Regions from separate parts of the Streptomyces fagopyri genome, predicted to be linked through region 2. Evidence: riboswitches for the same ligand, from Rfam matches in the RefSeq annotation. Region 2 holds a riboswitch; each other region holds the start of a gene.

Region 1 (7,181 bases), 2.6 Mb from region 2:
GTCCGGTCCGGCCGGTACCGCCTCCCCCGCGCACCGGGGAGGCCGGGTCCCCCCGTCGCACGCCCGCTGACGGGAGAGTCGTCGGCGCCCGGGGCGCTCAGCCGGCTCCCACCGGCGACCGCGGCCCTCCTCGCGGACCTTCCCGGGTGCCCATGAGCACCCTCTGACACCGAGCGAGGCGGGGCGGGAGCGCCTGTCGCGCACCCCGCCCCGCCCCTCCGGTGTCAGGGGGTGCAGTTCAGCGTGCCGGCGCGCAGTGCGTGGCCGCCGTCGTTCGTGTCGTCGGACCACACGACCGGCTTGTGACCGGCGGCGCAGGCGGACTGGGGGGCGATCGCGAATCCCTCGTTGTTGTAGTTGGCCATGCCGGTGGGACGGTCATAGGTGTGGGTGACCGCGAACTTGCCCTGGGCGTTGATGTCGAGGGTCGAGGTCCGGCCCTCGCAGGTGTCGTCGCAGGCCGCCCACAGGTGACCGGTGGCCGGCTCGAACTCCAGGTCCATCACCCCGGAAAAGCCGCTGGCGATGGTGGCGACGCGGGTGTATCCGCCGCCCGACTGGTCGAGGGCGTAGGCGTAGACGGTGCCGTTGTCCTCGACACCGGTGAAGAAGAGACCGCTTCCGTGGCCGGGGTAGGCGGCCGGGTCGTAGACGGCGCCGGTGTGCTCGTCGCGCAGTCCGTGCGCGGTCAGGTAGGTGTCCGGGATCCACGAGATGCCCTCGGGACCGGAGTTGGCGGGCAGAGAGGGCAGGTCGGAGGTGAGGTTCCACTCCGCGGTCGCGTTCAGCGAGGAGGCGGTGGAGGACGCGTCGAAGCGCAGGATCTTCGGCAGGCTGGTGGAGCTCTTGCCGTTGTCCCGCTCGGTGGCGACGAACATGCCGTCGGGGGTGACGACCACGCCCTCGGCGTCGGGGTCGCCACTGCCGCCCGCGTAGTGCAGGGCCTTGCCGGATCCCCAGCCGCCGGCCGGATCGGGGCGCCACGTCGCGCCGTTGGGCACGAGCCGGTACAGCTTGCCGGGGCCGTTGTTCACCGCCCAGAGCACGCTCTCGCTCTCGAAGGACAGCCCGCTGAGGTTCTCCCCGAACACGTTCGAACCGTCCGCGACGGTGACCGCCGCGCCGCCCGGCCACGTGGTGACGGCAGGCGGCTCACCCCCGCCGCCGGTGGTCCCGCAGGCGTTCGCCGCGCCCTTGGTCGGCGCCGTCGTGGTCGTGAACGCGCCGGTGCCGTCCGCGCACCGCCCGTATGTGGTGCCGGCGTGATCGGTCCAGGTGTAGGAGTCCACCAGAGTGGAACCGTCCGTCTGGAACAGCCGCGCGGAGTCCGAACTCCCCAGCCCGAACGACGACTCGACGTCCAGTGCAAGGAAGGCGCCCGGAGCGATCGACGTCTTCTTGCCGATCTTGTAGGAGTGGGAGTTGTCGTTGTCCTTGACGATCCACCCGGACACGTCGACCGCGGCGGTCCCGGTGTTGACGAGTTCGATCCAGTCGCCGGGGCTGCCGCCGCTCGACTCGACCTCGTTGATCCGCACCGTGGACGGGTCCTGCGCCGAAGCGGGCGCACCGGACAGACCGAGGGCGAGGAGGGTCAGGGCGGCGGCGGTGATGGGGGCTTGTCTACGCCAGTGCGTACGCAAGGTGGCCGGTCCTCTTTTCAGGGGGTCGGGCAGACAAGGAGCGCGCTCACGCTCCCGGCGAAGCTTCGGGCACACCGGCGACCACGGACTGAACACGCCGCGAACACCGCGGGTACGCACCGAACGGACTTGATCGACTGGTGTCCGCCACCACAAGGGCGCGCCAAGGCGGCATCCCTGTCGCCGAGTTGTGCGACCGCGTCGCCTCGCCACCGCGCCGGTGTCCAGGCGCCGGCGCCTGGACACCCATGCCGTCGCGTCTCCGCCAGGGACGAGCGGACGGTACGTCACCTGCGCGGGCACCGGGGGCTCCACGGAGGAGGCGCCGGGCCGGTGTCGCTGGGCACCTTCCGCGTTCGACCGGCCTGTCTCCGGGACCACAGAGCGGCCGCGCCACGCGCGCGAAAGCGGCTACCACTCCCCTGTCGCCCGCTAGCGACGACGCCTTCCGTCAACTCTCGCCGCTGGAGACGCACATGGGCCTGCCAGTCCGCGGAGTCCGCCGAACCCGCCGAACCCGCCGAGCCCGCCGAGCCCGCCGAGCCCGCCGAGCCCGCCGAGCCCGCCGCCGGAGCCTCCCCCCACCGAGCCGTCAGACGACACGTCGGTGCTCACCGACGGGACTGCGACGTCCATGCCCCTCTCGGGCAAGTAGTCATCCGCGGGGGCCCGTTCGGCGCCTCGCCGCGTGTACCGGCACGCCTGCCCGACGCGGATGCACGGCGCCCGTCCCGCATCGGTACGGGCGCCGTTCAGGTCGTGCCAGGCCGGTCGCCGCCTGGGCGACCCCTCGTCAGGTCGGAGGACTTGGGCCGTACGCGAGCCCGCCCGCCCCTTACGCGGGCCGCGCCGCGCTGTGGATCGCCGCCTGTCCGGCGTAGAAGATCGACTCCTCGCGTATGTACGCCCCCGGGCTCGGCGCGTGGATCATCATGCTGTCGCCGATGTACAGCCCGACATGGCTGACGTCGCCGTAGAAGAAGATCAGGTCGCCGACCCGGATGTCGGTGAGCGGGATCGCCGTGGTCGCCGTCGCCTGGTCGCGCGCGGTACGCGGGAGTGCGACCCCGGCCACCATCCAGGCGGCCCGGGTGAGCCCCGCGCAGTCGTACGAGCCCGGTCCGGCCGCGCCCCAGACGCACGGCCTGCCGATCTGGGCACGGGCGAAGGCCAGCGCCTTGGCGGCCTTCATGTCGTACCCCGAGCCCGATGTGTCGCCGCCGCCCATGACCATGCCCGCGGTGGTGGGCACCGCCGCGTCGACAGGTGAGACCGGGGCGAAGGACGGGCCGGGAACGACGGACGGGGCGAACGGAGCGGACCCGACCGACGGGGCGGGGGCGACGCTCATGGCGGGGATGTGGGCCGCCTCCGAAACAGCGGGCGACTCCTGGGCGAAAGACATCTCCTGGGCACGGACCAGGTCCTGCGCACGGACCGGTTCCGGGGCCGGGAGCTGGACGGGGGCGTAGGCCATGTCCTGGGCGTACGACAGCTCCGGAGCGTAGGCGGTGCCCGAGGCGAACGCCGTGTCCGAGGCGAAGGTCATGCCCGACGTGAACGTCGTGTCGGAGGGGAACGTCATGTCCGAGGTGAGAGGCGTTCCCGCACCGAGGGACGCGTCCATGCCGACGGGGGCACCCATGCCCCCGTGTGCGGCCGTGTCCACGGGTGCGCCCATACCCAGCCCGGCCGACTGCGCGCGCCGCCACTGGTCCTCGGCCTCGCGGCGGACCTGGTCCTCCGGGGTGGGCCAGACCTCCTGAGGCGGCCGCGCCTCGATCGCCGCGATCGGGGCGATCCGCTGCTGGACGACGTGCCGGGACAGCAGTTCACGGGCGAGTGCGAGCTTGCGCCGGTTCTGCTCCTTGCGGTTCTTCAGCGAGGAGTGAGAGGACTCGGCGGCCGGGGCGGGCAGGGCCTTGACGGCCTCCTGCCGTGCCCCCGTCCCGGCCGGCAGCGCCGCGACAGCCCTCCCGGAGGCGAGCTCCGCCACAGGCCCTGCCGCCGGTCCGGCGGTCAACTCGGCCACGGGCCCCGCTCCCGGTCCGGCGGTAAGCTCCGGAACGGGGCGGCCCGCGGCCTCCAGGGCGCGGGCGGAGGGTCCGCCCTCCAGACGCTTCGAGGGAACGGCGGGGCGCGCCTCGGCCGTGCGCCTCGGCATTCTGTCGGCCGGCAGCCTCGCCGGCACCGTCGGACCCAACTGGGCACGGCCCACGTCGAACCAGGGCCGGGACACGTCGTCGAGAGTGGCGTCGGTACCCCTGCGCCCGTTATCCCGGGCCGGGTTGAGGCGACTGCGTGAACCGGTGGTCATCGCGCGGGTCGCGTTGTAGTTCCCGGTGGCGGTCTCGGCCCGGTCGTAGAGGGAACTGATCCGCTGCTGGACCTCTTCGCGGCTCGGACCGTCGTCCCCGCCGGAGGAGGCCGAGTTGGGGCTCTGCGGGAACCGGTCCGCCGAGGAGCGGGCCACCGTCGCGGGTGCGGAGCGGGGCATGCCGGGGAGGCTGGTGCCTCCAGGGCCCGGGGTGCGTTCCGGCGCCATGGCAGACGTACTCCTTCCGTGCACCGCCTACCGAGTTAGCTGTCGGGTTCGGGCGGACAGATCCGGAAGGTATGCCCTACGGCCGTTGCCCCGTGGGGCAGTTGGCCGATTCACCCCAGGGTTCGGTTGGGTCCCCGGCTCCGGTCGCCGCGAGGCCGCACCGGATTAGGCGGAGGCCGAGCGACCCGGCGAGGTTCGCCGGAGGAAGTCGTGAGGCCTGCCGCCAACTTAGCCAACTTGTGTGCCTCACGTGAAGATTGAAGTGCGAAGTGTCCGATATGTAATTGTGACCTTCGTCGTACTCCCGATCCCGGGTGAGTCCGCCCACCACGGCGCCGGTCGGCACGACTTCCGCCGCGCCCGTTGTTCCGTCCGTTCCCGTTCCGCCGGTTCCGTCTGTTCCATGGATGCCGGTACCTGTTCCATGGATGCCGGTACGCGTGACCCCGCGAGGGGACGGCAGCCGCGGGGTCGGGGCGCCCGCGGAACAGCCCGGTTCACCGCACCTCCGTGACCGGCTCCATGCGCCTGGCACGGGCCCTCCCTTCGATCCGCCCGCGTCAGCGCAGGCGCACCCGTTGCCCGTTGGCGCGATTCGCCGGGTTCGGAGGGTCGGGCGGGTCCGGCGAGACCGCCGATTCTTCCGATTCCGCCGAGGCCGAAGATTCCGCCATGACTGATGATTCCGCCATGGCTGGTGATTCCGTCAAGGACCGTGGAGCGGGTGGTTTCCGCAGGTCCGGGGTGCCGGTCGGCCCGGCCGCCGCTCGACGCGAGTGGAGCAGGACCGTCAGAGCCCGCAAGGGTCTTCGCCTGCGTCCGTGCGACAACCCCAGGACGATCGCGGCCGCCACGGCGATCAGGTGCTCCCGGCCGGCCAGATTGGGTTTGGCGACCGACTCCCACACCATCGAGCCGCCGGTGAGCGCGAACACCACGGGCGCGCGTCGGACGACCGCGAGGTAGGTGAACAGCCCCACGACCGCGGCGGACGGGCCGGTGTCCAGCACCTGCCCCGTCCTGGAGGGCAGCCCCAGACCCCACCAGCCCGGACCCATCGCGATCATCACGCGGACGATGAGGGTGCCCGCCAGCGTGGTGATGTACGCGATGGCCAGGGTCCTGGCCCGGCCGAGGGCGAGTTCGGCGAGGGCGAAGGCGAGGAACAACTGCGTGATGCCCGCCCACACCGGCAGGTCGAGGGCGGGGACGTACAGCGACACGGGAGTCCGCAACAGGGCCAACGGCAACGGCAGGCACGCCTTCACCCCGCCGGTCAGCCGCACCACCGTGGCGCCGGCCGGATGCTGGGCGATCGCGTGGAAGAAGATGACCCCGAAGGCCGCCACGAACGCCAGCACCAGTCCGGACAGTCCCCGGCGCAGGAGTTGCCGGAACGGTTCGACGACCATGCCGTGCCACTCGCCGCGCAGGACGCGCGCGACGAACGACACGAACCGGTGCAGGGTGCCGCCCGGACGCCCCCGTACGTCGTCGCGCGCCGCGGACGGCGGCGGCCCGCCGGCGGTTCCCGCCGCCCCTCCGTGTACGTGTCCGTTGCCGACATCGCCGCGACGCTCTTCCACCGCCCTAAGCAATGCCCTCTCCCCCCACCACCCGCAGGACGTCTCCTCATATAGAGGCACGAGATCTTCATTAGGTTGAGTCCGGCCGCGCGCTCTCCCTGCCCCGGGCCCGGGCCCCACCGCCCGTGCGGGTCAGGGCGACCGGCGGTCGCGGCCCGTCGGCCTGCCCAGATACGTCAGCGGGCCCGGGTCCGGTACGGGGATCTCGTGGAAGCCGAGACGGTCGTAGAAGGCGCGGGCCGACGTGTTGGCGGTGACCATGCCGAGGTGCACGGCGGGGACACCCCGATCGGCGAGCGCGTCCAGGAAGGTGTCCATCAGCGCCCGGCCGTGGCCCCTGCGCTGCCAGTGCGGGAGCAGGTCGATGTGCAGATGAGCGGGATGGGCGGCGAGTTCGGGCAGGATCATGCGTTCGGGGCGGTGCAGCAGGTCGATCATCGTGTCGACGGGCGTGCGCGGCGGCGTCGTACTCCGTGGGTAGCGCCCGGCGACGCTCGGGATCCAGATGTCGCGGAAGTCCCGGACGAACCGCGTGGTGTCGGCGGTGCCGAGGACGTAGCCGACCGCCCGGCCGGTCCCGTCGTCGAGCACGAAGGCGAGCTCCGGTTCGAGCTGACAGTAGGGGTACGCGAACAGGGACGGCATCAACTCCTCGTCGGGATAGAGCTCCCGTGAGTCCCCTCCTTCGTCGGCCGTCATCACACACACGTGCCCCACCGCCGCACGGTCTTCGGTCTTGTAGCGGCGGATCGTCGGCTGCTGAGTCATGAGCCGTATCCTCCCGACATGGGAGCGCTCCCGCCACCGTCCGGACCGCCTCGCTCGCCCACCGGCCCCACGCGCTCTGCCCGCTCGCCCGGCCGCACTCGCCCCCCTCGTCCGGTCCCGCTCGCCCCGCTCGCCCCGCCTCGCTCCTCGACCCCACTCGTCCGCCCGGCTCGAACCGCCCGGCTCGCGACTCCCGGTTTTCGGTTCTCGGCTCCCGGCTCCCGGCTCCCGGCTCCCGGCTCCCGGCTCCCGGCTCCCGGCTCCCGGCTCGGGACCGTACCCGGCGAGGGACCGCCAGGACAGCGGACCGCGGTCAGCGGGCGCTCAGCGTCTCCCACTGTGCCGCGGCGCTGTCCAGCAGCATCTCCAGAGCCGTGGGGTAGGCGCTGTCGACCATGCGGGTCGCCAGGAGGGGTGCCGCCTCCGCGATCCGCGGGTGGGTGGCGCGCGGCAGCCGGGCGTACGTGGAACGCCACATGTCCTCGTCGGCGCTGCGGCTCTCGCGCGGCAGCGCCAGCGAGGCCGCGTCGAGCGCGGCGAAGGCCAGCGTCTGGTCGATGAAGGCCTGATAGATCCGTACCGTGTCCGGCAGCGGGAACCCCGCCGTGCGCAGGACGTCGAGGATGGCCTCGTCGGCCG
Region 2 (7,181 bases):
TCTCGGTCAGCGAGCCGATCTGGTTCACCTTGACGAGCAGGGCGTTCGCGGAGCCCTCCTCGATGCCGCGGGCGAGGCGCTCGGGGTTGGTGACGAAGAGGTCGTCGCCGACGATCTGGACCTTCGCGCCGAGCTTCTGGGTGATGACGTTCCAGCCGGCCCAGTCGTCCTCGTACAGCGGGTCCTCGATGGAGACGAGCGGGTACGCGGAGACGAGCTCCTCGTAGTACTCGGTCATCTCGGCGGCCGAGCGGGACTTGCCCTCGAACTCGTACTTGCCGTCCTTGTAGAACTCGGACGCGGCGACGTCGAGCGCGAGCGCGATCTGCTCACCGGGGACGTAACCGGCCTGCTTGATGGCCTCGAGGATGAGGTCGAGCGCGGCGCGGTTCGACTCCAGGTTCGGGGCGAAGCCGCCCTCGTCGCCGAGGCCGGTGGACAGGCCCTTGGACTTCAGGACGGACTTGAGGGTGTGGTAGACCTCGGCGCCCCAGCGCAGCGCCTCGGAGAAGGACTCCGCGCCGATCGGGGCGATCATGAACTCCTGGATGTCCACGTTCGAGTCGGCGTGCGACCCGCCGTTCAGGATGTTCATCATCGGGACGGGCAGCAGGTGCGCGTTCGGGCCGCCCAGGTAGCGGAAGAGCGGGAGGTCGGACGCCTCGGAGGCGGCGTGCGCGACGGCCAGCGAGACGCCGAGGATGGCGTTGGCGCCCAGCGAGCCCTTGTTGTCGGTCGCGTCCAGGTCGAACATGGCCTGGTCGATCAGGCGCTGCTCGGTGGCGTCGTAGCCGACGAGCTCCGGGCCGATCTGCTCGATGACGGCGAGGACGGCCTTCTCGACACCCTTGCCCTGGTAACGGTTGGGGTCACCGTCACGGAGCTCGATGGCCTCGAAGGCACCCGTGGAGGCGCCGGACGGGACGGCGGCACGACCCGTGCTGCCGTCGTCGAGGCCGACCTCGACCTCGACCGTGGGGTTGCCTCGGGAGTCCAGGATTTCCCGGGCTACGACGACGTCGATGGACGGCACGAGCATCTCCTTCTGGGATGTGACGCGGGTACGCGGGCCCGCGGGGCCCGCACTGCACGGGGCCGCGTTCGGCTCCGCGGGATGAGCCTAACCGGCTCGGGGCGATCGGCCAGCCGCTCGACCACCCCTTGAGCAGAACTGAGGGTAAATATTGTTCCCCTCTGAAACAAAAAGCCCCGCTCCGGTGCGTACGGGGGAAGACGCACCGGAGCGGGAGCCCGTGGGGACGGGGGTGGCCCCTCACATCCGAGGGGCGTGCCGCCTCAGCCGAGGTGGAGCTGCTGCCCCGGGTAGATGAAGTCCGCGTCGTCGACGATGTCCTTGTTCAGCTTGAACAGGTGCTGCCAGCCGCCCTTGACCTTCTTCTTCTCGGCGATCGAGCTGAGGGTGTCACCCTTGACGACCTTGTACTCGCCGTCACCCTTCTTGACCTTCTTGCCGGTCGGGGTGGAGACGGTCTTCTTCGCCGCCGGACGCTCGGAGGAACGGGAGGCGGCGGTGTCCGACGAGTGGGTGTCGGTGGAGGTGGACGGCTTGGCCGGGGCGGCAGGCTTGGCCGGGGCGGCCGCACCACCGGTGTACGCGGCGCCGGACAGGCCCGTGCCGCAGGTCGGCCAGGCACCCTTGCCCTGCGCGGCGAGGACCTTCTCGCCGACGGTGATCTGCTGGGACTTGGAGGCCTTGTCCGCGGTGGAGGCGTAGGCGGTGCCGCCGTACGCGGCCCAGGTGGAGGCCGAGAACTGCAGGCCGCCGTAGTAACCGTTGCCGGTGTTGATCGACCAGTTGCCGCCGGACTCGCACTGGGCGACGGCGTCCCACTCGGACGCGGTGGCGGCGGAGGCGCTGCCGGCCGCCATCAGCGGAGCGGCGATGGCGACACCGGTGACCCCGGCGAGCGTGGCGACACGGGTGGCCTTGGACGGACGGCGGTGCTTGCCCTTGCTGGAAAACAGCATCGAGTGATCCCCTCACCGACGCCTGCGAGGTGAGCTGTCGGGTTCGGGCGGGTGAGTGCCCGGCCGTGCGCCGTCGGCGCACGTCTTCACCCCAAGCCGCTCCCGGTCAACTACCGGGCCCGGCGCTTACCTTGGGTCCCCCGCTCCTGCCTACGGCGCTTGACGCGTCGACTGTTCCCGTACGGCCGCTGGCAGGATTCGGCGTTGCGACCGTCGGGGCCCGCTGTGGCGAGCGGTGATGACCGTAAGCAGTCGATCGGCCGAATTTCAAAGACGATCAGGGCCTTTGAGATCCATCTCTCACTTCCGCCAAACCGGACATTACCCGGCGAACCGTGACGTGAACTCCCGCTACTTTTCGCCCGATTCGGCATCAACTGCAAGGCTCTGACCGGGGAGGATGAGGTCCGGGTCGACACCGACCGTCTTCTCGTTGCCGGCGTAGAGCCCGGCCCATCCGCCTTCGAGGTCAAGGGCGTCGGCGATCGCCGAGAGGCTGTCTCCGGTGCGGACGACGTACGAGCCGTCGATGACGTCACGAGAGGCGTCGGAGTCGCGTGAGGCGTGCCGGCCGGCGGAGTCGTCGCCGCGGCCCTCCGCCGTGTCGCCCGCGGAGTTCTCGGCGGCACCGCCGCCGCGGTGACGCCCGGCGCCGCTCGCGGTCCCCTCGGGTGTCGCCGAAGCGTCGCCACCCTGGCCCGAGTTGCCCGATTCGCCACCCTTCGTCGACCTCGCGCCCGCACTGTCCGTCTCACCGGCGCTGCCGGACCCCTCGCCCGAGAAGGTGTCCGACTCCGTTCTGTTCCCGGTCCCACCCGAGGACGAATCGGTCGAGGGTGAGTCGGACCGGGAGGAGTCGGACGAAGAGGCCCCGATCCCCAGCGAGTCCGACAGGGAGTCGGACTCATCGGATGAAGTGGATGAATCGGATGAACTGGACGAGTCGCCGGCCACGCCCGTGTCGACCGAGACGCCGCCCGAACCCTTGCTGAGTCCGGAGAGCGGGCCACAGGTCGGCCAGGCGGCCAGGCCCTGGTCGGCCAGGACCCGCTCGGCGACGGCTATCTGCTGCGACCGGCTGGCCTCGTCGGCGCTCGGCGCGTACATGCGGCCGCCGTAGCTCTGCCAGTTCTCCTGGGTCAACTGCAGCCCGCCGTAGTACCCGTTGCCGTCGTCGGCGCTCCACTGACCGCCGCTCTCGCACTCGGCGACCCGGTCCCACGTGGTGCCGTCGGCCGCGTTCGCGCTGGCGGCGCCGAGCAACGGGATGGCGATGGCCGATCCCGTCACCCCTGCCGCGACGATGAGGGCCGGAGCCTGACGGGGGCGACGATGGCGGCCGTTCCCGGAGAGCATGCGAGAGCCTTTCACGTGACAGCGGGTGACTACGCGGCTGATGAGCCGCGTTGATGGGTGAACGTAGCCGCACCCGATCACTTGTCACAAGTAGATGCAGCGCAGATCACGTGAAGATCACAGAGTTGAGGGATCGTCACCTTTTCGCGGCCGGACCCTCCATACTCTGCCGCCACCACCGCGGCACACCACGACAGCCGCCTCGCGAGCACGTACGACTGCCGCATGGCTACCGACCAGGCGTGAACTCCACCGGAAGTGTGCGCAATCCACGCATAATGAGGCCACCGCGCCATCGCAAATCAGCCGAATCGACCGCGAGTTGGAGGTCGGGGAGCCGGGTGAGGAGCGCGGCCAGCGCGGTCTGCCCCTCCAGCCGGGCCAGCGGCGCGCCGAGGCAGTAGTGGATGCCGTGGCCGTATCCGACGTGCTGGTTGTCACGTCGGGAGAGATCCAGCGTGTCGGGCCGCGCGAACCGGGCCGGGTCACGGTCCGCGGCCGCGAGGACGACGAGCACGGGGTCGCCGGGCGCGATGTCCTGTCCGCCGATGCGCACCGCCTCGGTCGCAAACCGCCAGGTGGCCAGCTCCACCGGGCCGTCGTAGCGCAGGAGTTCCTCGACTCCCGTCTCCAGCAGGCCCCGCTCGCCGGCGGCGAGGGAGGTCTGCAGCCGCGCCCGCTCCCCGGGATGGGTGAGGAGCGCGTACATGCCGTTGCCGATCAGGTTCACCGTCGTCTCGAACCCGGCGAAGAGCAGGATGAACGCCATCGCGGCGGCCTCGTTCTCGGTGAGGTGCTCGCCGTGGTCGGAGGCGCGGATGAGACCGGAGATGAGGTCCTCGCCGGGCGCGGGCACGTCGGGAAGGGCCTCGCGCTTCTTGTGGATGAGCTCGCCCAGATACCCGCGCATCTTCTTGACGGACCGTCCGACCCCGCCCCGCGGCCCTCCGCCGTGCCGGATCATCATCCCCGCCCAGTCCCGGAAGTCGTCCTGGTCCTCACGGGGAACGCCCAGCAGGTCGCAGATGGCGTAGATGGGGAGCGGGAAGGCGAACTCGTGGATGAGGTCGGCGGAGCCCCTCTCCCAAAACCGGTCGATGAGCTGGTCGGTGAGCTCCTGCACCCGCGGCGCGAACTCGGCGACCCGCCGCGGGGTGAACGCCTTGCTGACGAGCCGTCGCAGCCGGGTGTGGTCCGGCGGGTCGATGTTGAGCAGATGGGTCATCAGCTCGGCCTTGCGCTCCCCCGGGATGCCCGTCTTGCCCTTCGCGTGCGCGGGTTCGTCGTGGTGAGCGGGGTTCTTGCTGAGCCGTCCGTCCGCGAGCGCCTGCTTCGCGTCCGCGTACCGGGTGACCAGCCAGGCCTCCACCCCACTGGGCAGCCGCGTCCGGTGCACGGGCGCGTGCTCGCGCAGCCAGGCGTACGCCGGATAGGGATCGGTGGCGAACTCCCAGGTGAAGAGTTCGGGGGCGGGGCTGAGCGGCGGGGGCTGGTCGGTCACTCCCCGACGGTATCCGGCGGCCGGATCACCGGCGTCCGCAGGGCGCGCGGGCCCTGGCGCGGCACGGCGCGGGCGCCGTGCGGACTTCACCCCGGACTGTCCGTAAATCACCTGCCGTTTGACTCCGCGGCTCGACGACTCTCTACATTCGCGCCGTGGACCCCGAAATACTCAGATCCAGCTTCGCGGTCGTCGAGAGACGGGCCGAGTTCGCGGTCAAGTACTTCTACTCGCACCTCTTCCGGCACAACCCGGACGTGCGCGAGCTCTTCCCGCTGGACCACCCGCAGGACATGGAGCGGCAGCGGGACCGTCTGTTCGCGGCGCTCACGTATGTACTGGAACGGCTGGAGGACCCCGCTCTGCCGGGGTACCTGCGGGAACTGGGGCGCGATCACCGCAAATACCTGGCCGAACCGGAGCACTACGCGGCGGTGGGGGCGAGTCTCATCGCGGCGTTCGCCGTCGTCGCCGGGTCGGCGTGGAACGCGGAGGCGGAGAAGGCCTGGGGCGAGGCGTACGGGGCGATCGCGAACGTCATGCTCCAGGGCGCTTGGGAGGCGCAGCACGCGGGCGAACCGCCCTGGTGGGACGCCGAGGTCGTGTCCCGGACGCGGCACGGCGACGACCTCGTCGTCCTCACCCTGCGACCGCACCGGCGGATCCGCTACCTTCCCGGCCAGTACGTCAGCGTCAACGTCCCGTATCTGCCGGGCGTCTGGCGGCCGTACTCCATCGGCAACGCGCCCCGCGCCGACCTCACCCTCGACCTGCACGTCAGCCGGGTGGAGGACGGGGTGCTCTCCACCGCCCTCGTGCGGCGGACCCGGGAGGGCGACGTCCTGCGGCTCGGCGCACCCGGCGGCGGACTGATCCTGCGGACGCCGGTGGAGCGGCCGCTGACCTTCATCGCGGCCGGCACCGGGTGGGCGCCGGTCAAGGCGCTGCTCCAGCAGCTCGACGCCACGCACGAGGCCCGGCTGTTCCTCGTCGCCCGTGACACCTCGTACCTCTACGACCGGTCGGCCGTGGAGCGTCTGCAGGCACGGCTGCCCCGGCTGGGCGTCACCTTCATCACCCCGGCGCCCGGCCGCCCCAGGACCCAGGCGACCGAGCGGCTGCTGACCGCGCTGGGCAACCGGGCGGGCTGGGCCCGGCACGACGTCTATCTGACCGGTCCGCCCCAGCTCGTCGAGGAGGTCGGCGAGGCCCTCCCCGCCCTCGGCACCCCGTACGACCGGCTCTTCCGCGACCTCCTGCCGCCCGGCCCGGAGGCCCGCGGTCGGCCGCTGGGCGCGGCGGAATGGCTGCTCGACCGGCCCCGGCCGAACTGGCACAACCCGTCGGCCCGCGCACCGGGCGCGTGATCCCGGTGCCGGTGGAGCCGCCCGGGCCTCAGCCGTCGAGCGCCGGAGAACCCTCCTCGGCACGGATCGCGTCCCGGTAGGCCCGCGCCGCCGCGCGCAGTGCCGTCTCCGGGTCCACGCCCTCGGCCTCGGCCCGCGCGGCCACGGCCAGCAGCTCGTACCCGACGCCCTCGCCGTGCGGCAGTTCGACCTCGAGTCCCGCCGTGCGCGCCCGTGAGGCGAGCTTGGCCGCGAGCGCCAGACCCGGCTGGCCCAGCGGTATCCCCTCGGTCACCGACGTCCGGCGCTTCTCCTCGGCCTTGGTGCGCAGCCAGTGCTCCTTGACCTCTTCGGGGGTCGTGGCCGTCTCGTCGCCGAACACGTGCGGGTGGCGGTGGATCAGCTTGGCCACGATGCCGCCCGCCACGTCGTCGATCGAGAAGGGCTCGGCACCGTCCTCCGGGCGGCCCTCCTCAGCGATCCGGGAGTGGAAGACCACCTGGAGAAGGACGTCGCCGAGCTCCTCCCTGAGTTCGTCCCGGTCGCCCTCCTCGATCGCCTCGACCAGTTCGTACGCCTCCTCGATCCCGTACTTCGCCAGGCCCTCGTGGGTCTGCCGGGACGACCAGGGGCACTCGACGCGGATGCGGTCCATGACCTGGACGAGGTCGAGGAGACGGGCGCCCGGCAGGTCGTACGAGGCGGGGAGCAGCTCCAGCTCCGGCATGTGGACCCGGCCGGAGCCGGCCAGCCGGGCCAGGCCGTCGGTGAGGCGCGGCTCGCCCTCGCCGGTGGCCACGACCACCACCGTGCGTCCGCCGGCACAGGCGTCCACCAGCTCCTGCGCGCCGGGCGAGGTCTCGTCCACGGTGACGCCGGCCTCACGCAGGTAGGGCAGCTGCGGATGAGCGCCGTCCGCGCACAGCACCTGGTCGGCGCCGCGCAGCGCCTGCCAGGCGGGCCAGGACAGCAGTCCGGGCGCGACGCGG
Region 3 (7,181 bases), 1.4 Mb from region 2:
CGCTGTACTCGGCTGCGCTCTCCAGCAGGGAGACCTTGCCCTTGTCCGGGCCGTCGGCCGCGACGCGCAGCGTGTGCGTGCCCGAGGCCAGCTCCATGAGTTTGGACTGCGGGTCGGCGGAAGAGCCGCCGTCGCCCTGGGCGGCGCCGGACATCAGGCCGTTCTCCAGACCACCCAGGTCGGGCAGCCCGAGGTCGGTGCTGATCTTGACCGTGCCGGAGAGCTGCTGGACGTCGGACTTGGCGATCTTCTCGACGAGCTGCTGCGCGGTGATCTTCGGCAGGCTGGGGTCGCCGGAGTCGGCGAGCGCCGGGACGAGCCCGATGGTCACCGCCGCCACTCCCACCACCGCGACCGGGACGACGTACCGCGCGGCCTTGCGGCGGCCGGCGCGCATCTCGTCGGCCTCGTCGCGCAGCCCTTCCGCCCCGGCGGTCCTGTCGGATTCGTTCGGTGCCATGTGTGCCTTACCTCCGTCGTCGGCGGCGGCCTGCCATCCTGCGCTTCCCCACCCCTATAGCCGCCATTCTCACCCGAACCGGTGAGGAGTGGTGCTCTCCATATGACCAAATCGGGCGGAGAGATGCGTCAGACCCCGGACGCAACTCCACGTACTCCTTCGGTATGACACGAGGGGGCGGTGGCTCCCGCGACCCGTAGGGGTCGCCGGAGGCACAGCCTCACCGGGCCGGGCCGGTGCCGTACGAACGCGGGGTCCGCCTGGGGAGGGGGCGCCGGGGGACTCGGGGGCGGGGGACACGGGGGACGCCGACGATCACACATCCGTATGGACCGATCCCGATCCTGGACCACATCCCAACATGTGACGCACGTCACATCAGCACGCACCGGTCGGCCGGTCACCGGGAACGACACCCCGCGGGCACCGCGCCGGGCGCCCCGGCACCGGCGTGGACGAAGGCGTCAGCCCGCCCGGTGCACCACGGCGTCCACGAGCTCCACCAACGCCGCCTTCGCGTCGCACTCCGGCAACGGAGCCACCGCGGCCCGGGCCTCCTCCGCGTACCGCACGGTGTCCCTGCGCGCCTGCTCCAGCGCCGGGTGCGCCCGCAGCCGGGCCAGTGCCTCGGCGTGCCGGTCGTCGTCCGTGAGGTCGGAGTCCAGCAGCTCGCACAGCGCGACGTCCTCTGCGAGACCGAGCCGCTCCGCCCGCTCGCGCAACCGCAGCACCGGCAGCGTGGGAATGCCCTCGCGCAGATCCGTCCCGGGCGTCTTTCCCGACTCGTGCGAGTCGGACGCGATGTCCAGGACATCGTCCGCGAGCTGGAAGGCCACGCCCAGCCGCTCCCCGTACTGCGTCAGCACGTCCACGACCGCCTCGTCGGCCCCGGACATCATCGCGCCGAACCGGCACGCCACGGCGACCAGCGAACCGGTCTTGCCGCTCAGCACGTCGAGGTAGTGCTCGACCGGGTCCCGCCCGTCGCGCGGCCCCGCCGTCTCCAGGATCTGCCCGGTGACCAGCCGTTCGAACGCCTCGGCCTGGACGCGGACGGCCTCGGGCCCGAGGTCGGCCAGGGTGTGCGACGCGCGCGCGAAGAGAAAATCACCGGTGAGGACCGCGACCGAGTTGCCCCAGCGGGTGTTCGCGCTGGGCACTCCGCGCCGCGCGTCGGCCTCGTCCATCACGTCGTCGTGGTACAGCGTGGCGAGATGGGTCAGCTCGACGACCACGGCCGAGGGCACGACACCCGGCGCGTAGGGGTCACCGAACTGCGCCGCGAGCATCACGAGCAGCGGACGGAACCGCTTCCCGCCGGCCCGCAGGAGGTGTTGCGCGGCTTCCGTGATGAAGGGGACCTCGCTCTTGGTGACTTCGAGCAGGCCCTCCTCGACAGCCGCCAATCCGGCCTGGACATCGGCTTCGAGAGCCTGGTCCCGCACGCTCAGCCCGAACGGCCCGACGACGGTCACGAGAGGTTCTCCTGTCTGCTGACGATCACATGGCGAACTCGGTCGATCATTCGGTCGATGACACGGTTTGTCGATGTGTCGCTGCCATCACTCAAGTCAGCGTATCCGGTCACGTTTCGATCACCACGAGCGCCCACCGTCCCCACTGTCGACTTCCTCCCGACTTCCCTCTCACCCGGCGTCCGATGTCTCCGGAGGGGCAGGCGGTCCCACGTCCGGGCGACGGCCCCTCGCGAACGGTATGTTCGTGAGAGGCCGTTATGACAGCAAATACACCGAATCGCCCCCGCTCATCGAGAACACCGAGAACACCGAGAAGAGCATGCACATCCGTACGGTCTTCCCCTACGAGACGACTCACGAGGACCTCTGGATCCCCCTGGCGGACGGCACCCGCCTGTACGCACGCATGTGGCGCCCGTTGACCGAGGAGCCCGTCCCCGCCCTTCTCGAATACCTCCCGGACCGCCTCCGCGACTCGACCGCGCCGCGCGACGCGCAGCGCCACCCCTGGTACGCGGGCCACGGCTACACCTCCGTCCGGGTGGACGCCCGCGGTCACGGCAACTCGGAGGGCGTGCCGGCGACCGCGGAACCCTCCGATACCGCCGAGACCACCGACGGCGTGGAGGTGATCCACTGGCTGGCCGCACAGCCCTGGTGCAGCGGCCGGGTCGGCATGTTCGGTCTCTCCCGGGGAGGCACCATCTCCCTGCGGATCGCGGCCCGCGCACCCGGACCGCTGAAGGCGGTCGTCGTGGTCTGCTCGGCCGACGACGGCACTGCCGACCACCGATTCGCCCACCGCACCGACCGCGGGTTCGGCCGCGAGGGAGGTTCCGTCCTCACCGCCGGCGCGCACGCCCGCGCGGCCGCGGCGCTCGCCCATGTCGCCCGCCCACCGGACCCCGCGCACGTCGGTCAGGTGATGTGGCGTGACATGTGGGTGGCGCGCCTGGAGACGGTGGACCCGGGCATCCGTACGTGGCCGACACACCCGGCCCGGGACGTGAACGGGGGCGCCGGGGGCCTCGACGAGGACAGCTCCGCGATCCGTGCGGCCGTCCTGGCGGTGGGCGGTTGGCACGACCCGTACCGCGACTCGGTGCTGCGCCTGGTCCGGAGCCTCCCGCCGGATCGCGTACGCGGTCTGATCGGTCCCTGGTCGCACGGGTACCCCGACCAGGACCGCCGGCCGGGCCCGGCGATCGGCTTCCTCCAGGAGACGCTGCGCTGGTGGGACCACTGGCTCGAGCCGCACGGCAGGCGCACGCCGGCCGCCCCGGGCGCGAGGACACCGGCCGGCACCGACGGCCGCCCGGTGATGGCGGAGCCCCTTCTGCGCTCCTACGTCATGGACGCGCACCCTCCGGCGACGGCCTACGCCTCGCTGCCCGGCCGCTGGGTCGGCGACACCGCCTGGCCCTCTCCCCTGGTCACCGTCATCGCGTACGCGCTCCGGGGTGCGCCGGTGCTCGTGCGCTCCCCTCAGCACACCGGCGTGGACGCGGGGCGCTTCCGCCCGGTCGGAGGCGACGCGGACCTGCCCCCGGACCAGCGGGAGGAGGACGCGAGATCCGTCTGCTTCGAGTTCGAGGTGCCGGGAGAGACCTGGATTCTGGGGTGCCCCAGCGTGCGCCTGCGTCTGACCTCCCACTCGGCCCGGGGCCAGGTGATCGCCCGGGTCTGCGACGTGGCTCCCGACGGCGCCTCGACCCTGGTCACCCGGGGTGCCATGAACCTCTCAGCGCGCTACGGCCGCGATCGGGCCGTCCTCTGGAAACCGGGCGCCACGGAGGACGTACGTTTCGAGCTGGACGCCATCGGATACGCCGTCCCGCCCGGCCATCGCATCCGCCTCTCCCTCTCCTCCGCGTACTGGCCGTGGATCTGGCCCGAGCCCGGCTCGGAGGCCGGGTTCACCCTGGATCCGTCGGCCAGTTCTCTCGAACTCCCGGTAAGGGCACGCGAGTCGGACCCCACGATCACCTTCGCCGAGCCGGAGCACTCGGTACCGCTCGGGGTGGCGTCCGCGGCCACCCTCGACGAACCCCGCCCGGAACGCCGGGTCGTGCACGACGTGGCGAAGGACGAGTGGCGCCTCGAAGCCGTCCCCCGCGACGGCGGCACCCTCGTCCATCCGGACGGCCTCGAACACGCGGAGGAGGCGCTGGAGACGTACCGCGTCCGTGAGGCCGACCCCCTGAGCGCCCGCGCCCACTCCTCCTGGTCGATCCGCCTGCGCCGCGCGGAACCGGCCTGGGACGCGCGCGTCGAGGTCCGCTCCGAAGTCGTCTGCGACACACGCGACTTCATCACCTCCAGTGAGCTGGTCTGCGAGGACGGCGACGAGGTGGTCTTCCACCGGACGTGGGAGCGCAGGATCCCGCGCACGGCGGGCCGAAGCCCCGGCGACGGTCTCGGCGACCCCGCGGAGCAGGACGCGGACCGCTGAATCCCTGACGGACCCCGGCAACGGAGGCCCGCCGGCTTTCACGGACGGACCAGGAGACGGTCACGCGCTTCGCGGCGCACCGGCGGATCCGGTGTCCGGGACCAACAGGTCATTCAGGGGAGGGGAGTTCAGCTCCTCGCCCCGCCGTGACATGCCAGGCGCTTCCCGAACTCGGTTCAGGTGAACCCCACTTCGGGGCCGACGAGGACCGGCTCCCCCGCGGCGACCCGGGCAACGGGCTGCCCGCGGGGCGGGTTCACCCGCCCCCGAACAGGGGTTCATCGACCTCTTACCCGCGCCTTATATGCCCGACTTGCCGCCATTGCCGCTTTATTCCTGGCCGATCGAGTGAGTTGGGTCACGCGCGAAGATCACCCATCCCGCGACCCCGCTCGGCGACTACCCGTTTGCATAAGCCAAGTTGAGTGAAAGATTCCGGATTAATCGGGCAATTCATCCGCCCTTATGTCCTGGTGAAAACGATCTACACCGCGACATCAAGGCTTGTTTCGGACATGTGCTCTCGCATACCTTCACGTCACTCCGGACGGACCGCCAAATCCTGCCACCGACCGGAAACCACACCCGACCACACACGCACGGCAGGAGCGGGGGACCCAGGTAAGTCGCCGAACCGAAGTCCGGAACGGCTAGGGGTGAAGTCGCACTCACCGTGCGGCCGGGCAGCTCCCGCCCGAACCCGACAGCTCACCTCGCAGGCGCCGGAGAGGAACTCGTCATGGCCGCAGCAGGCAGACACTGCCACCCGAAGTCCCGCAGCACCCTCGTCCGCGGCATCCTGGCTGCGGGCACGGGCGCGGCGGTACTCGCCCTCCCGATCCTGGGCGCGACCTGCGCCCAGGCCGCCACGGGGGCCTCCGACGTCCAGCTGGTCACCTACAAGGTGGTCGCGGGCGACACCCTGGTCAAGATCGCGCAGAAGTACCCCTCCACCGGCGGCTGGAAGAAGCTGTACGAGGCCAACAGCGCGGTCATCGGTTCCGACCCGTCGGCACTCCGCACGGGCCTCACCCTGACGGTCGGCACGAAAACCGTGCAGAACGCCACAAAGTCGACAAACGTCACGGCCGCGGTCGCGAAGACCACGAAGTCCAAGACCACGGCAGTCACCGCGGCCACCGCCGCCGTGAAGACGTACACGAACGACCTCGACGGCTGGATCAAGCAGTCGCTGGACATCATGGCCAAGGCCGGAATCCCGGGCAGCTACGACGGCATCCACCGCAACGTCATGCGGGAGTCCTCCGGCAACCCCAAGGCCATCAACAACTGGGACTCCAACGCCGCGGCCGGTATCCCCTCCAAGGGCCTGCTCCAGGTCATCGACCCGACGTTCAAGGCCTACCACGTGCCCGGCACGTCCATGGACCCCTACGACCCGGTCGCGAACATCACCGCCGCCTGCAACTACGCCGCGGCGAAGTACGGCTCGATCGACAACGTCAACGGCGCCTACTGACAGGTCGCCACGAGACCGGGGGCGCCGGACCAAAGCTCCGGCGCCCCCGCCGAACCAGGACGACGGGGAAACGGGGCCACGGGAAACCAGGGCCATGGGAAACCGTGCCGGCGGGAAACCGCGGCCACGGCAACCCGGAGCCACGGAAAACCGGGGCTATCGAGCGGAGACCGGGAGCAGCCGCTCCAGCACCACCGCGACCCCGTCGTCCTCGTTCGACAGCGTCACCTCGTCGGCCACCGCCTTCAGCTCCGGATGGGCGTCGGCCATGGCGACCCCGTGGGCGGCCCAGTCGAACATGGGTATGTCGTTGGGCATGTCGCCGAAGGCGATGGTGGCTTCGGGGGCCAGCCCGAGATGGGCGGCGGCGAGAGCCAGCCCCGTCGCCTTGGTCACCCCGCATGGCTGGAGTTCGACCGTGCCGGGCCCCGACATCGTGACGGTGGCCAGAGAACCCACCACTCCCCTGGCCGCCGCGGCCAACTCGTCGTCGGACAGCAGCGGGTGGCGCAACAGCACCTTGCTGATCGGCTCCGTCCACAGGTCGTCGCGGCGCCCGACCCGTACCGCGGGAAGCGTCGGGTGCGGCATCACGTAACCGGGCTCGATGAGCGTCAGTCCGTCCACGCCGTCCTGGTCCACCGCCGCGTAGAGCAGCCCGACCTCCGCCTCGATCTTGCCCAGCGCCGTCTCCGCGAGTTCCCTGTCCAGGGTCACCGACCACAGCAGACGGTCCGCGCCCGCGTCGTAGAGCTGCGCCCCCTGTCCGCACACCGCCAGCCCCGCGCCGCCGAGTTCACCGAGGAGCGGGCGCACCCTCGGCGCCGGGCGACCCGTCACGACCAGGTGCCGGGCGCCCGCCTCCACCACCCTCGCCAACGCGGCCCGGGTCCGGTCGGAGAGGGTGTCGTCACCGCGGAGCAGCGTTCCGTCCAGGTCAGTGGCGATGAGCGAATATGCAGTCGGAGCGGCCATGATCCGAAGAATACGGATCGAACGACTCAGCGGCCCGGCGTGAACCGGACGACGTCCGGTATCCCGTCAGCAACGCCGTTCACCGCACGGGCCGCGCGCGACGGACGGTGTCACACGCTCCGATCCGCCGCGCCGGACACCCCGGAACACGGCCGCGACGACTCCAACACCCGCCACACAACGGCCGGTTGCGGAACGCGTACGGTCGGGCACGTCCCGATGGCTTCGGGACGTGGCCCCCCGCCGCCGTCCCGCGACCGTGCGCCCGGCCGTCACCGCCGTGCGTCCGACCGCCGCGCGTCACCTCAACCGTGCGCCGCCGCCAGGTGCTTGGCC

The links. A riboswitch is a leader RNA that binds a small molecule or an ion and turns the genes downstream of it on or off. The one in region 2 is predicted to bind cyclic di-AMP.
Region 1: it holds a riboswitch for cyclic di-AMP, as region 2 does, so the genes downstream of both, GFH48_RS39545 (C40 family peptidase) here and GFH48_RS23655 (LysM peptidoglycan-binding domain-containing protein) in region 2, are expected to answer to the same signal.
Region 3: it holds a riboswitch for cyclic di-AMP, as region 2 does, so the genes downstream of both, GFH48_RS17580 (transglycosylase SLT domain-containing protein) here and GFH48_RS23655 (LysM peptidoglycan-binding domain-containing protein) in region 2, are expected to answer to the same signal.

Annotation. Positions count from the first base shown of each region.
Region 1 covers NZ_CP045643.1:8,076,901-8,084,081, reverse strand. Annotated here, with positions in the region: gene GFH48_RS35040 (MHYT domain-containing protein) at 1-70, shown strand, start outside; gene GFH48_RS35035 (lamin tail domain-containing protein) at 225-1,643, opposite strand; gene GFH48_RS39545 (C40 family peptidase) at 2,479-4,140, opposite strand; cyclic di-AMP (ydaO/yuaA leader) riboswitch at 4,197-4,370, opposite strand; gene GFH48_RS39540 (hypothetical protein) at 4,749-5,774, opposite strand; gene GFH48_RS35015 (GNAT family N-acetyltransferase) at 5,907-6,542, opposite strand; gene GFH48_RS35010 (TetR/AcrR family transcriptional regulator) at 6,856-7,181, opposite strand, start outside.
Region 2 covers NZ_CP045643.1:5,476,514-5,483,694, reverse strand. Annotated here, with positions in the region: gene eno (phosphopyruvate hydratase) at 1-1,039, opposite strand, end outside; gene GFH48_RS23655 (LysM peptidoglycan-binding domain-containing protein) at 1,297-1,989, opposite strand; cyclic di-AMP (ydaO/yuaA leader) riboswitch at 1,994-2,157, opposite strand; gene GFH48_RS23650 (transglycosylase family protein) at 2,341-3,345, opposite strand; gene GFH48_RS23645 (cytochrome P450 family protein) at 3,575-4,846, opposite strand; gene GFH48_RS23640 (globin domain-containing protein) at 5,002-6,213, shown strand; gene GFH48_RS23635 (nucleoside triphosphate pyrophosphohydrolase) at 6,242-7,181, opposite strand, start outside.
Region 3 covers NZ_CP045643.1:4,102,532-4,109,712, forward strand. Annotated here, with positions in the region: gene GFH48_RS17565 (LolA family protein) at 1-460, opposite strand, end outside; gene GFH48_RS17570 (polyprenyl synthetase family protein) at 925-1,935, opposite strand; gene GFH48_RS17575 (CocE/NonD family hydrolase) at 2,258-4,390, shown strand; cyclic di-AMP (ydaO/yuaA leader) riboswitch at 4,967-5,125, shown strand; gene GFH48_RS17580 (transglycosylase SLT domain-containing protein) at 5,130-5,870, shown strand; gene GFH48_RS17585 (HAD family hydrolase) at 6,027-6,845, opposite strand; gene GFH48_RS17590 (FAD-dependent oxidoreductase) at 7,151-7,181, opposite strand, start outside.